2 linked regions of the Anaerocolumna sp. AGMB13020 genome follow. The protein of the gene in region 2 binds, or shares a complex with, the protein of the main gene of each other region. Links are inferred from orthologs where the notes say so. Each region holds a gene or a part of one and is shown on either strand. Other genes may lie near its edges.

Region 1 (5,533 bases), 1.3 Mb from region 2 along the record:
TGAGTGTTGCCGGAGCCCAATTTACAGGTTGTACTTTATCAGAGGCAGTATATAATTTAAAGACAACACTTTCTGGTATGAAAAAGGAAGGCGAATTATAAAGTAACACAATGAGAATGTTTGAAGGAGGCTTAATTATGCAGATTATATTATTACAGGATGTAAAAGCATTAGGTAAGAAAGGGGAGCTGGTTAATGTCAGTGATGGCTATGCCAGAAATTTCATACTTCCCAAAAAGGTGGGTCTTGAGGCCAATGCCAAGAATCTGAATGACTTAAAGCTTCAGAAAGCGGCAGAAGAGAAGAAGCAGAAAGAAATCCTGGAAGAAGCAAAGGTTCTTGCCAGAGATCTGGAAAGCAAGACCCTGGAACTTAAGATAAAGACAGGAGAAGGCGGAAGAACCTTCGGCTCCATCTCCTCAAAAGAAATTGCCCAGGAGTTAAAGACACAGTACAGTCTGGATATTGATAAGAAGAAACTACAGATTAACGATCCAATTAAGACAATCGGGACACATACAGTACCTGTTAAGCTGCATCCTCAGGTAACAGCCGAATTAAAGGTTAAGGTAAGTGAACTATAATATATAAGCTGTGAAGATATTTTTACATGGATAAAGTAAAAGCTAAAATTCATCTTATATAGGATAATTATTATCCGGTATATAAAACCGCCGGGATAGAAGAATCGCCAGGAATTTAGGGAGGAAATACGGTGGATGAGGCATTTATAAAAAAAGTACTTCCTCATAACGGGGAAGCAGAGCAGTCGGTAATTGGCTCTATGATAATGGATAAGGATGCCATAGCAGGGGCTGCCGAGCTACTTACAGGAGATGATTTTTATCAGCAGCGTTTTGGCGTTCTGTTTGAAGCTATTTTGGAATTGTACAATGAGGGTAAGCCGGTTGACCTGATTACCCTTCAGAATAAATTAAAGGAAAAGGAAGCGCCGGAAGAGCTAAACAGCCTGGAGTTTTTCAGGGATATTATAGCATCCGTGCCTACCTCGGCCAACGTCAGATATTATGCGAACATTGTAAAAGAAAAATCCACCTTAAGGCAAATGATCAAGGTTACGGAATCTATTACCAATGATTGCTATATGGACAAAGAGAAGTTAGAAACCATTATGGAGGATTCGGAAAAGAAAATGTTCGATATCCTTCAGAAGAGGAATACCGGAGATTTTGTAAGCATCCGGGACATTGTGTTTAAATCTCTTGAGAGTATAGAAGCTGCAGCCAGAAATAAAGGCAGTGTAACGGGTGTTTCTACAGGTTTTTATGATTTGGATTACAAAACTGCCGGGCTTCAACCCTCAGATCTTATCCTGATAGCGGCCAGACCCTCTATGGGTAAAACCGCTTTCGTTCTTAATATCGCTGAGTATGCGGTTTTAAGGGGAAATGTAACAACTGCCATATTCAGCTTGGAAATGTCAAAAGACCAGCTGGTAAAACGTATTATGTCCATGCATTCCAAGGTTAATTCCCAGTCAATCAGAACTGGTGAATTATCCGATGATGACTGGATCAAGCTGGTGGAAAGTGCCAAGGAGATTGGTAATTCCAATCTTATAATAGATGATACCTCCAGTATTTCTATCGGTGAGCTTCGGTCAAAGTGCAGAAAATATAAGCTGGAATTCAATCTGGGGCTAGTAATCATCGATTATCTCCAGCTTATGACAGGCAGTAAGAAGAATGAGTCCAGACAACAGGAAATTTCAGAAATTTCAAGATCTCTGAAAGGTCTTGCCAGAGAATTAAATGTACCGGTAGTCGCACTGTCACAGCTTAGCCGTGCCGTAGAACAGCGTCCGGATAAACGCCCCATGCTCTCCGATCTTCGTGAATCTGGAGCCATTGAGCAGGATGCGGATATTGTAATGTTTATATATCGTGATGATTATTATAACCATGATTCGGAAGAAGCTGGTATCTCTGAGATTATTATCGGTAAACAAAGAAATGGTCCTGTTGGAACAGTAAAGCTTGCCTGGCAGTCACAGTTTACCAAGTTTGCCAATCTGGAAAGAGGTTAATCGGCAGTGTATGATGTGTTAAGCTGAAGGAAAATGAAATATGCTGTAAAAAGAAGACTTTTTAAAAGAAAAATTATCTTTTAGAAGTCTTTTTTTGTTTGGGATTAAGGTCTTTTTGGGTCTGGTGTCGATGAGAAACTCAAGAAAATACCTGCTTTTTATTGCATTGGACAACCTCTATGTTATAATAGAATTAATGTAAATATATGACAAATCAGAGGAGGATGAGGAATGCAGGAAATGCGATATATGATATCGGAGGCCTCAAAAAAAGTAGAGGTAGAGCAGCATACCTTACGCTATTGGGAAGAAGAACTCGATATACATATTCATCGGAATGAGATGGGTCACAGATATTATAAAGAAGAAGATATTGAAATGTTTAAAGCTGTCAAAATATTTAAAGAGAAGGGGTATCAGCTGAGAGCAATAAAGATGCTATTACCGGAGCTAAAGAAACTAAAGAATCTGGATGAGGAAGAGGTTGGCAGGATCAAGGAAGAATGGGACAGAAAATATGTGGACGAGCTGTCAGAAGAGGACACTCATTCCATGCCTTTAACAGAAAAGAATCTGCCTGCAAGGAGTCCTGACAAGAACAATGAAAGCATTCTTGGAAAGCCTGAGCAAAAGCTGGGACAGTTTAAGGTAATAATGCAGAGCCTATTTATAGACGCCTTAAAGGATAATAATGAATTAATGGCAGAGACCGTCAGCGAAAATGTAACAGATCGGGTTATCAAGCAAATGGATTATCTGCTGCGTGTAAAAGAGGAAAGAGAAGAGGAGAGATTTAAACAATTTGATCGTACCTTGCGGGAAATTCAGCTTGGGCGGGCAGAAGCCGCTGCAGGGTTTTTGAAAAAAAAGAAAAAGACCACCTTTGGCAGAGGAAAATCAAGGTAAGTTCCTTCCCCTTGCCTCGTTCCATATAAGAGGTACTGATATGGCGTCAATTTACACAAGGCAGTACTGGTGACCTGGTATGCCTGAATTTAGAGGGGTTGTAACAGGTCGACGAAAAAGACAATAAAAAAAGACCGCTGCTTTCTAATTTATCAAGGCAACAGTCTTTTTATTGAATATATTAAGCTTCAATAGCACCTGTAGGACATGTAGCTGCACAAGCTCCGCAATCAAGACAGGCATCAGCATCAATTTCATAATGACTAGCACCTTCAGAAATTGCAGAAACGGGACATTCGCTAGCGCAAGCGCCGCAGCTAATACATTCATCACTTATTTTATATGCCATAATTATGTACCTCCTTTATATTTTTTTCATCTATTATTTTAATATAAACAAGCCTATAATACAAGTAAAATATACAATATCTTTCTGGGGAAAGATACCTTGACGATTACTGTCTACTCGACTGTAAAATACAGCAGTTGCGTGACCAATAACACGCTTTGCGATGTACACAAAACGTAAAATCAGTGTTTTGACGCTGCAATTCTCCGGTTTTCGTTGACTTTTGTTTCGCTACACGCACAAAAAACACGTCGCGTTAGTGGCTCTGAACAGTAACCCTTGACGTACTTCCTTACTTAGACTATAATGTAAGAGTTAACAGAGAAAAATAAGTATATTTTTAGATAAACAAGGAGGAATTCACATGGCACAGGTTTCAAAAGATATGACAATCGGTGAAATTATCATGGTTGACCAGGGTGTAGTACCTATTCTTTTAGCTTCCGGAATGCATTGTATCGGATGCCCTTCATCTCAGGGAGAGTCCTTAGAAGAAGCAGCTATGGTACACGGAATGGACGCTGATGAATTACTAAGCACAATCAACGAGTATTTAGAAACAAAATAATGATACAATGCAAAAAAAGATTCTGTGACACCGTATAAGGTGCATTACAGAATCTTTTTATTTTGATTTTCTGTATCGGAAGTATGGATTACAGTTCAGATAATACCTGTATTGCCTTACCCTTTATAATCTGCTCAAAATGCTCATCGTAAAAATAAGTGCTAGCATAAGTTGTAGGCTCAAGTCTGCCGTATTCGGAAACGATATTGCAGATTTTATTGAATTCTTCCGGAGTATGTTCTGATTTGGAAATTACCAGATAATAAACGGAATTTAAAGGATTCTTATAGAGTGTATTAACTCCAAAGTAGCAATGTGAAATAACGCTGGCAAGTTTTTCGACTTCATCTAACGACTTAAAAGAATATACTTTCATAAGATTGGTCTGATAGGATACGGATTTTGCTTCCGTTAGTTTTTCAGAAGGTTCTTCTTTGTTAATAGAAAGAGCTTCCGCTAAGGGAACAAATTCTTCTGAATCCTCTGAGGTGTTATCAGAAAGCAGATCATCAATCTGTCCAAAGGAACTAATGATTTCATCGGCATAGGAATCGTCATTGTCATCCTCATATATATTATCACTGTCGTGATCGTCTGGCGAAAATTTGGAGAACCTGGTATCAAGTTCATCAGGATCTTCTACCTTAGTTATAACCAGAATAAGGCATTCCGGTGAAACTGGTATTGCTTCTATCATAAGTGGTATATCTTCAGCTTCAAATCCAAATTCGTAATTCGCCTGCTGCATCATATCACGGAACAAGGCTTTTGCTTTCTCACTGCCATAAGCTAGCTCACTAATACGTAACTCCCGATCCACTAAATCATCTCTGCTCAAAGTACAGCGAATCTGACGTTCGCTAATTTTCTCTATCTTCATAGAATCACATCCTTTTCTATGTGCTGGCGTGCATCGAAGTTAAGCATGCCGCGCAGGCATTCTATTGCTGAAACAGACAATAAGTGCTGCAACATTGATATAGTACTAGGTAGAAAGATATCTATAGTGATGTTGTATTCAAAGTATAATTTATAAGTTTTACTTAGTCAAGTGATTTTTTCCGCCAATTTCTTGGATTTTCAAACATATGGGGAAATTTATCAGATGTGATTCGGCAGATTATTTGCTTCATAAAAGAACCTGCTTATAACTTTAATATATGCCCTGAAGTTCTAAAGATTACACTATTTTATACCAGGAAGAATCAGGTTGTCTTCCGGGAAAGTAAAATTCTAACCTATAAAAATAGGAGCAAAAATATTTCTCGAAGCAGAAAACTTGCATAATTGTTTTCCAAGTCGATTTGTAGAAACAATAAGTTTAACAGCAGGATTTGACTGAACTTATCTATGGAACAAATAGTTTACCCTAATACTGTAATATAACTCATTTTTTATAACCTTCCGGCTGGTATTTATATCTTGGTAAAAGTGACGGAGAATACACGTAATATTTGTGAATAAATATTGCTAAAAAATGGTTGAGAATACAATCGGGAAAAGCTATAATAAGAGTGGAAACCTTGATATATTCCCGCCTAAACCGAAAAGAAAGGAGACAATGAAAGATCCGATTTGGTTTGGTAAATATCAGATAATAAAAGTCCTTGGAAAAGGCGGCAGCGGGGAAGTTTATCTGGCCAGACATATAAAATTATCTTCT
Region 2 (8,216 bases):
AAACATCTTTCGCCACCTTCGGGCTGGTTTTCCTTGCCTTTGGCAATTTTATAGAAAAGTTCCGGTTCATAACTGCCCTCCAGGAAAGAAATGGGATGTTTTACAGGCAGAGCATTAATCAGTCGCTTCTGTTCTTCTACTCTGCGGTCATATTCCTCTTTTATGGAGATATTAGGATTATAATAATATATGGTGATACGAAAATACTCTGACAGGTATTCCAGACAATAACTGCTGCAGGGTGCGCAGCAGCTGTGGAGCAGAAGAGTGGGGGTACTGCCTTGTGCGGTTATATTTGATAGAGTTTTTTCCAACTCTTTTTGATAATTTATAATGTTTTCCAATGATATCCTCCGTTTTCACCTAAATCTGTATGTCTTTGGCAGTTTTTAGGGCTTTTTTTTGTACTTAATAATAATTTTTAAATTTTTTTAAAAAATATGAAAATTCTACTTGATTTTTTCTCTAGAATATTATATTATAATATTGTTGTGAGACGCAAGAGCAAAATAAAAAAGCTGATCATCAACAAATATCGAGGCGTGGCTCAGCTTGGCTAGAGCGCTGTGTTAGGGACGCAGAGGTCGCAAGTTCAAATCTTGTCGCCTCGATTTTTTATTTAAAGCGGTATATAATAAGAAGCAGTAGGATTGAAGATGTATTTTAATCCTGCTGCTTCTTTCTTTGTACCAAGTATGTTATAGCTATAGTATGCCATTTGTGCAGAATTTAGTCTTATCCAGGGAGAGTCTGAAAACTCATGGTGTGAGGCTTAACACTGTGCTTTGTGGGATATGTTTTGACGCTTTTACCAAGGACAAATTATGTGGAGTGGTGTTACACTTTCATAATTGTTAAGCATGAATATTGCAAAGAGGAGACTTCTAAACAATATTGTGACTTTTAAGGCATGAGAGTTAATTGACATGAATTAGATACAAAAGATTTGCATATATGTTTAATATTTGGAAAAGAAGAAAAACGTATAAAGGCAGGGGAGTTTAAGACTTTTATGTGGACGAAAATATAAATTTATAAGTCATTATAAATAACAGTATTTAACCAAAAATTTAGAAAGCTGGAAGCTAATCTGCTATCAACCTTATGTACAGATAGCTATAGTATAATAACTTCAAACAATTTATTCAGTTAAATAAATTTAGTAAAAATATGAGATAAGGTGCAGGCATAAATGGATTTCACAGACAAAGTAGTTTTTATAACCGGAGGTGCCAAAGGAATTGGAAGGAGCATGGCAGAGCATTTTCAGGCAGCAGGAGCCAAAACAGCAATTATGGACAGACTTACAGCGAATACATCAAATCCAAATCCTCCTGACTTTTAGGGAGATTTAAAAGCAGAACAGGATATTCAGCTCTTTGTGGCAGAAGTGCTTAAATGGTATGGTAAAATTGATTGATTTATCATAAGGACAAAGGCTGGGAATATAAGGATTAAGAACGACCGTAAAAGCAAAATTTTGAAAATAAAAAAAGGAAACAGGAAGTTTTGGTGGAATATTATTAATATAAGCATTAATCTGAAAGAAAGGAGAACAGGTATGGAAGAAGCAGAAATAGAAAAAATGGCAAAGACATTAAGCATGCGTGAAAAGCTGGAACAAAGAGAACATCAGTTTTTGAGTAAATATGCCTCCTTTAGTGATAATTCTATGGGCAGGGATGTGTATGAGGACCCTTGTGATCTAAGGCCAATTTATCAAAGGGACAGAGACCGGATTCTTCATTCCAAAGCCTTTCGACGATTAAAGCATAAAACACAGGTATTTCTTGCTCCGGAAGGGGATCATTACAGGACGAGACTTACCCATACCCTTGAGGTATCCCAAAATGCAAGAACCATTGCCAGAGCCTTAAGACTGAATGAGGATCTGACGGAAGCAATAGCATTAGGACATGATCTGGGACATACACCCTTTGGCCATGCCGGGGAGAGAGCATTGAATTCCATCTGCCCGGAAGGGTTTGAACATCATCTGCAGAGTATACGTGTCGTTGAACTTCTGGAGAATCACGGCAGAGGGCTCAATTTGACGAAAGAAGTCAGAGACGGCATTGTTAATCATCAGACCAATGGAGTGCCTAAAACGCTTGAAGGAAAAATAGTCAGATTATCTGATAAAATAGCTTATATAAATCATGATATTGATGATGCTATCAGAGGACATATTATTTCCGAAGAAGATATTCCCACGGAATTTACAGATGTTCTCGGTCACAGTTCCAGAGAGCGGTTAAACCGTATAATTCATGATATTGTAAGCTGCAGTGAGGACAAGGATGATATCTTAATGTCACCCGAAATAGAAAAAGCTATGTTTGGTATGAGAAAGTACATGTTTTACAGTGTATATACCAATCCAAAAGCCAAAGGGGAAGAGCAAAAGGCAGAGACTATGTTAAAGTATCTGTTTGAATATTACAGTAAGAATTTTGAACTTCTGCCCGAGGAGTACTTTAATATGATTAAAATGAAAGAGGAAAAAGAAGCCAGAGCGGTCTGCGATTACATAGCAGGGATGACGGACCGTTATGCTGTGGCTAAATTTAATGAGATTGCGATACCTCGTTTCTGGAGTGTATATTAAATTAAGAGATATAAAAATGATAGAAGTCAAATCCTTTAAAATCTCTCCTGACAGATACCATAATTAGTAAACAGGATTACAAGAAATCAAGTTACAAAGAAGCAAATATAAGATAGATAGATTTACATTTAAAAGGAAAAGGAGAAGACATGTTTTATCCGGAAGAACTGGTAGAAGAAGTAAGACAGAAGAATGATATAGTAGATGTAATCAGTTCCTATGTGAAATTACAGCGGAAAGGCAGCAGCCATATGGGACTGTGCCCCTTTCACAGTGAGAAATCTCCTTCCTTTAGCGTCAGTGTCTCGAAACAGATGTATCACTGCTTTGGCTGCGGTGTAGGAGGCAATGTATTTACCTTTATTATGGAGTATGAGAACTATACCTTTGTAGAAGCTCTAAAGTATCTGGCGGGCAGAGTCGGAGTAACACTGCCGGAAGCTGAAATCAGTGAAGAAGCCAGACGCCAGGCAGGCTTAAAGGCCAGACTGTTGGAAATAAACAAAGAAGCCGCCAAGTATTATTACTTTCAATTAAAATCTCAAAGAGGACAAGCTGCCATGGATTATCTGGTAAACCGGCAGTTATCGGAGGATACCATAAAGAAATTCGGACTTGGATACTCCAACCAGACAGCAGATGATATTTACAAGTATTTAAAACATTTGGGTTATGAGGATGAGGTTTTAAGAGAGTCAGGACTTGTAAGCTTTGATGAGAAACACAAGGTATACGACAAATTCTGGAACAGAGTCATGTTTCCCATTATGGATGCAAATAACCGGGTTATCGGATTTGGCGGACGTGTAATGGGGGATGGACTTCCCAAGTATTTGAATTCACCGGAGACCAAACTCTTTGATAAGAGCAGAAACCTGTATGGTCTGAATTTTGCACGAACCTCAAGAAAATCAAATTTTCTTATCTGTGAAGGTTATATGGATGTTATTGCACTTCATCAGGCTGGGTTTACCAATGCAGTGGCATCACTTGGAACTGCATTTACGGGGTTACAGGCGAACCTTATCAAGCGATATACCGGAGAAGTGCTGTTAACGTATGACAGTGATGCGGCTGGTACCAAGGCGGCCTTAAGAGCAATACCCATCCTGAAAGAAGCGGGCTTAACGGTAAAGGTCATTGATATGAAGCCGTATAAAGACCCGGATGAATTTATCAAAGCCCTGGGTGCCGAGGAGTTCCAAAAGCGTATAGAAACGGCCAAAAATTCCTTTCTCTTTGAAGTGGAAGTAACCGAACGGGATTTTGACATGAATGACCCGGAGCAGAAGACAAAATTCTTTAATGAAACAGCAAAGAAAATGCTGCAGTTTACCGAGGAAATCGAGAGAAATATTTATATAGAGGCTGTATCAGCCAAATATGGAATCGGTTTTGACAATTTACGCAAGCTGGTGAATAGTTACGGTGCCAGACTTGGTACCGGCGACAGCTATAAACCAAAAGAGCATACCATGAGGGATAGAAATAAGAACCTGCCCATGGAAGGAATGCGGCAGTCCCAAAGGATACTGTTAACCTGGCTTATAGATGATCTGAGGCTCTTTGAAAAAATCAAGGGTATTATTACTCCCAGGGATTTTACAGAAGATTTGTACAAACAGGCTGCCGAGCTTTTGTTTGATCAATATGAGAAGGAGGGCAAGGTTACACCTGCCAAGATCCTCAATCATTTTGAAAGCAAAGAAGAGCAAAAGGAAGCAGCGGCTCTGTTTAGTCTGGAGCTAAGCAGTGAAATGGGCAGCAAGGAAAAAGAAAAGGCTCTAAATGAAACCGTACAAAGAATCAAGAAGAACAGCCTTGACAAGCAGAGTAAGGAGGCCATTGAGCAAAATGATATCCAGACCCTTCAGGGTATCATAAAGGAACAGACGGGTTTACAGAAATTGCATATTTCCCTGGACTGTGGTTAAAATACTAGTAATTAAGCTGAATTTTCATACTGGAATGAGCAAGGAGGATGGATAAATAATGGATGAGAATATGGTTAAATTCACTGAAAAGTTAAAAGAACTTCTGGTATTTGCCAAGAAGAAAAAGAATGTTCTTGAATTTCAGGAAATAAATGATTTTTTTGCTGATTTTGAACTGGATTCCGTTATGATTGAAAGAATCTATGAATTCCTGGAATTAAATAATGTGGATGTGCTTCGCATGACGGAGGAAGAGGATATCCTGATAGAAGAGGAAGAGGATATAGAAGAGATAGACTTTTCCATACCGGAGGGAATCGCCATAGATGACCCTGTAAGAATGTACTTAAAAGAAATCGGAAAGGTTCCTCTCTTAAGTGCCGATGAAGAAATTGAATTGGCACGAAGAATGAAGGTGGGGGACACAGATGCCAAGAAAAGACTGGCGGAAGCCAATCTGAGACTGGTGGTAAGTATTGCAAAACGTTATGTAGGAAGAGGTATGATGTTTCTTGACCTCATTCAGGAAGGAAATTTAGGACTTATAAAAGCAGTTGAGAAATTTGATTATACAAAAGGATTTAAATTCAGTACCTATGCTACCTGGTGGATCAGACAAGCTATTACCAGAGCCATTGCGGATCAGGCCAGAACCATTCGTATACCGGTGCATATGGTGGAGACAATTAATAAACTGATAAGAGTACAGAGACAGTTACTTCAGGAGCTGGGGAGAGAACCAACGCCGGAGGAAGTATCGGAAGAAATGAATGTACCCGTTGACCGGGTGCGTGAAATTCAAAAGATCAGCCAGGAGCCAGTATCTCTTGAGACACCCATCGGTGAAGAAGAAGACAGCCATCTGGGAGATTTTATTCAGGATGACAATGTTCCGGTACCTGCGGATGCAGCAGCCTTTACCTTGTTAAAGGAACAGCTCTTTGATGTACTTGGCACCCTTACGGACAGAGAGCAGAAGGTGTTAAGACTGCGGTTCGGACTGGACGATGGCAGAGCCAGGACCTTGGAGGAAGTGGGGAAGGAATTCAATGTTACAAGAGAAAGAATCCGACAAATCGAAGCCAAGGCACTACGCAAATTAAGACATCCCAGCAGAAGCCGTAAGTTAAAGGATTATCTGGAATAAAAAGTTTATAATAAAAGCAGTGTAGATAAGATAACTTGTATTTTTGTCCGAAGCGTTTCTTTGTACAGCAAGCACGAAATTATGAATGTGCAATAGTAAGAAAAGCACGATTATATGTGAAAGAAAGTACTGTTTAACATGAGAAGGAAATATAGGTGTAAATGAAAAAAGTATAAGTGTACACCAGAATATAGCACAAGTGTGCATGGCTAGAAATACAAGTGTGCATGGCTAGAAATACAAGTGTGCATGACTAGAAATACAAGTCTGCATGATAGAAATACAAGTCTACATGAGTAGAAATACAAGTCTACAAGAGAAGAAAGTACAAGTGTGTCTGAGCAGAAATATAAGTCTTACATGAGAAAATAGCACAAGTTAATATTTGAAGAATGTAAAAGTGAAATGAGAAGAAAGTACAAGTCTGACATTATACCAAGGCACAAGTGTGGCTGAGAGAAAGTACTGTAACAAAAGTACGGAAAGAATACAACAAAAGATTCAGGAGACAGCATGCAATTATCATTACGTTTAAAAACTGTTGCAGATTCTGTTACAGCAGGAAACAGGGTTGCAGATGTAGGATGCGACCACGCCTACATAGCCATACATCTGGCAGAGAATAACATAGCACCCAGGGTGGTTGCCATGGATGTTAATAAAGGACCTTTAAGCAAAGCCAGAGAAAATATTGAGACCAGAGGTCTGAAAGACAGAATAGAAACAAGGTTATCCGACGGACTTGCCAGGTTAAACCCCGGTGAAGCGGATACAGTTGTTATCGCCGGTATGGGTGGAGCCTTGATGGTTCGGATATTAACAGAAGGTGAGTCAGCTTTAAAAGAAGTTAAGGAGTTGATTCTGCAGCCTCAATCAGAGGTTTTTCTGGTACGCAGACATCTTCATGCTAATGGGTATAGAATTGAGTCTGAAAAAATGGTAAAAGAGGAGGATAAATACTATATCATTATAAAAGCACAAAAAGATTCGGCAGAGGAAACCTATGAGCACGAGCTGTTTTATGTATATGGAAAGCAGCTGCTTGAGAGCGGCAGCCCTTTGGTGGAGGAATATCTGCGGAGGGAAGAACGATTAAAAGAACAGGTAGAAGAATCATTAAGGGGTACAGATACCGCCGGAAGCAATAAAAGACTGGAAGAGATCCAAAGGGATCTTGCCTTGATACATGCAGCTCTTGATTATTTTAAAAATTAAGGTGCTTACGTAAAAGAAGCTGAATATATTAAACATAGATAATTCACTTTGTATGCAGGACTGATTTGCATACAAAGTGATATTTTCCTTGTATCATACAGACAATTTATGTCTGCAGCCAAGGATTGCAGTCTGTGAGAAAGGCATGGTTATGAATATGGATGAATACGTAAAAGTTGAGATAGATGGAGTTATAAAGGAATATCTGAAAGGAACGAGCCTTTTAGAAATCAGCGGTGAATATATACCAAAGGACGGCGGCGACTTTATTCTTGCCCTTGTTAACAATAAACTGAGAGAGTTAACAAAAAAGGTACAAAAGGACTGTAAGCTTCGTTTTGTGACTACCGGAGAGGATGCGGGGCACAAAACCTATACCAGAGGAATGATACTGGTATTTATGAAAGCCATTTACAGTATCGTGGGAAAAGAAAATATCGACAAGGTATATGTGGAATACTCTCTGAAAGAGGGAATCTATTGCCAGCCCGTCATGAATATACCTGTCACAAAAGAGTTGGCAGATAAGATTAAGTTGAAAATGAGCAGTTATATAGAGAAAGACCTTCCCTTTGTAAAGAAAACCATCGGAACAGATGATGCGATTGAGCTTTTCAAATCTTATGCGATGTATGACAAAGAAAAACTATTCCGTTACAGACGTGTTTCAAAGACAAATATCTACAATTTGGAAGGCTTTGAGGATTATTATTACGGATATATGCCGCCAAACACTGGTATGCTTCAGTGGTTTGACCTGATTCAAAAGGATGAAGGGCTGATACTTATTATGCCGGATAAAAAGAAACCAAGACAGCTTCAGCCTTTTGTATTTCCTGAAAAATTATATCAGACCCTGAAAGAATCAAATGAATGGGCACAGACAATGGAAATTGATACCGTTGGAGCCTTAAATGAAGCAATCGTAGCCGGTAATCTTAACGAACTGATCCTGACCCAGGAAATGTTCCAGGAAATGAAAATTGGTGAAATCGCTGCCATGATAAAAGAATCCGGCAAGAAGTTAGTTATGATAGCAGGCCCCTCCTCCTCCGGTAAGACCACTTTTTCCCACCGGTTATCCATTCAGCTAAAGACCCATGGATTGGTTCCGCACCCTATTGGCGTGGACGATTATTTTGTGGAAAGAGATCTGACACCCTTGGATGAAGACGGAAAACCGAACTACGAGGCGCTGGAAGCGATTGATACGGAGAGTTTTAACCGTGATATGTCAGCACTGTTAGAAGGAAAGACCGTGGAACTTCCAAGTTTTAACTTCCTGACCGGGCACAGAGAATACAAGGGGAAT

The links. The genes of interacting proteins can lie anywhere in the genome.
Region 1: the proteins of dnaG (region 2) and dnaB are in contact, whole or in part, in a crystal structure (PDB 2R6A), measured with the Geobacillus stearothermophilus proteins. The link is inferred for Anaerocolumna sp. AGMB13020 from one-to-one orthologs. Residues at the interface, in WP_049624496.1 of Geobacillus stearothermophilus: Lys456, Leu457, Leu458, Pro459, Ala460, Asn463, Ala464, Leu467, Leu535, Leu536, Ile537, Ala538, Gln544, Glu545, Asp548, Tyr549, His552; in WP_033016901.1 of Geobacillus stearothermophilus: Ser13, Glu15, Ala16, Gln18, Glu91, Leu92, Asp94, Ala95, Val96, Pro97, Thr98, Ala99, Ala100, Asn101, Tyr104, Tyr105, Ile108.

What each region holds. Positions count from the first base shown.
Region 1 is NZ_CP136910.1:2,677,064-2,682,596, reverse strand. What follows is about bases 1-2,881. They hold dnaB (replicative DNA helicase), read left to right. Parts: upstream 1-715; coding sequence 716-2,047; downstream 2,048-2,881. Other genes in these bases: R2R35_RS10795 (helix-turn-helix domain-containing protein), read left to right, coding at 2,279-2,881; rplI (50S ribosomal protein L9), read left to right, coding at 138-584; R2R35_RS10810 (DHH family phosphoesterase), read left to right, coding at 1-101. In the rest of the region: more of R2R35_RS10795, read left to right, coding at 2,882-2,953; R2R35_RS10790 (DUF362 domain-containing protein), read right to left, coding at 3,135-3,302; R2R35_RS10785 (DUF1858 domain-containing protein), read left to right, coding at 3,667-3,870; R2R35_RS10780 (adaptor protein MecA), read right to left, coding at 3,959-4,750; R2R35_RS10775 (serine/threonine protein kinase), read left to right, coding at 5,432-5,533. UniProt on the Escherichia coli protein: The main replicative DNA helicase, it participates in initiation and elongation during chromosome replication. Travels ahead of the DNA replisome, separating dsDNA into templates for DNA synthesis.
Region 2 is NZ_CP136910.1:4,012,187-4,020,402, forward strand. Bases 2,238-5,149 are described here. They hold dnaG (DNA primase), read left to right. Parts: upstream 2,238-2,757; coding sequence 2,758-4,542; downstream 4,543-5,149. Other genes in these bases: R2R35_RS16690 (deoxyguanosinetriphosphate triphosphohydrolase), read left to right, coding at 2,238-2,608; rpoD (RNA polymerase sigma factor RpoD), read left to right, coding at 4,601-5,149. Outside these bases: R2R35_RS16675 (epoxyqueuosine reductase QueH), read right to left, coding at 1-344; R2R35_RS16685 (SDR family NAD(P)-dependent oxidoreductase), read left to right, coding at 1,193-1,345; more of R2R35_RS16690, read left to right, coding at 1,562-2,237; more of rpoD, read left to right, coding at 5,150-5,689; R2R35_RS16705 (tRNA (adenine(22)-N(1))-methyltransferase), read left to right, coding at 6,203-6,904; R2R35_RS16710 (hypothetical protein), read left to right, coding at 7,056-8,216. UniProt on the Escherichia coli protein: RNA polymerase that catalyzes the synthesis of short RNA molecules used as primers for DNA polymerase during DNA replication.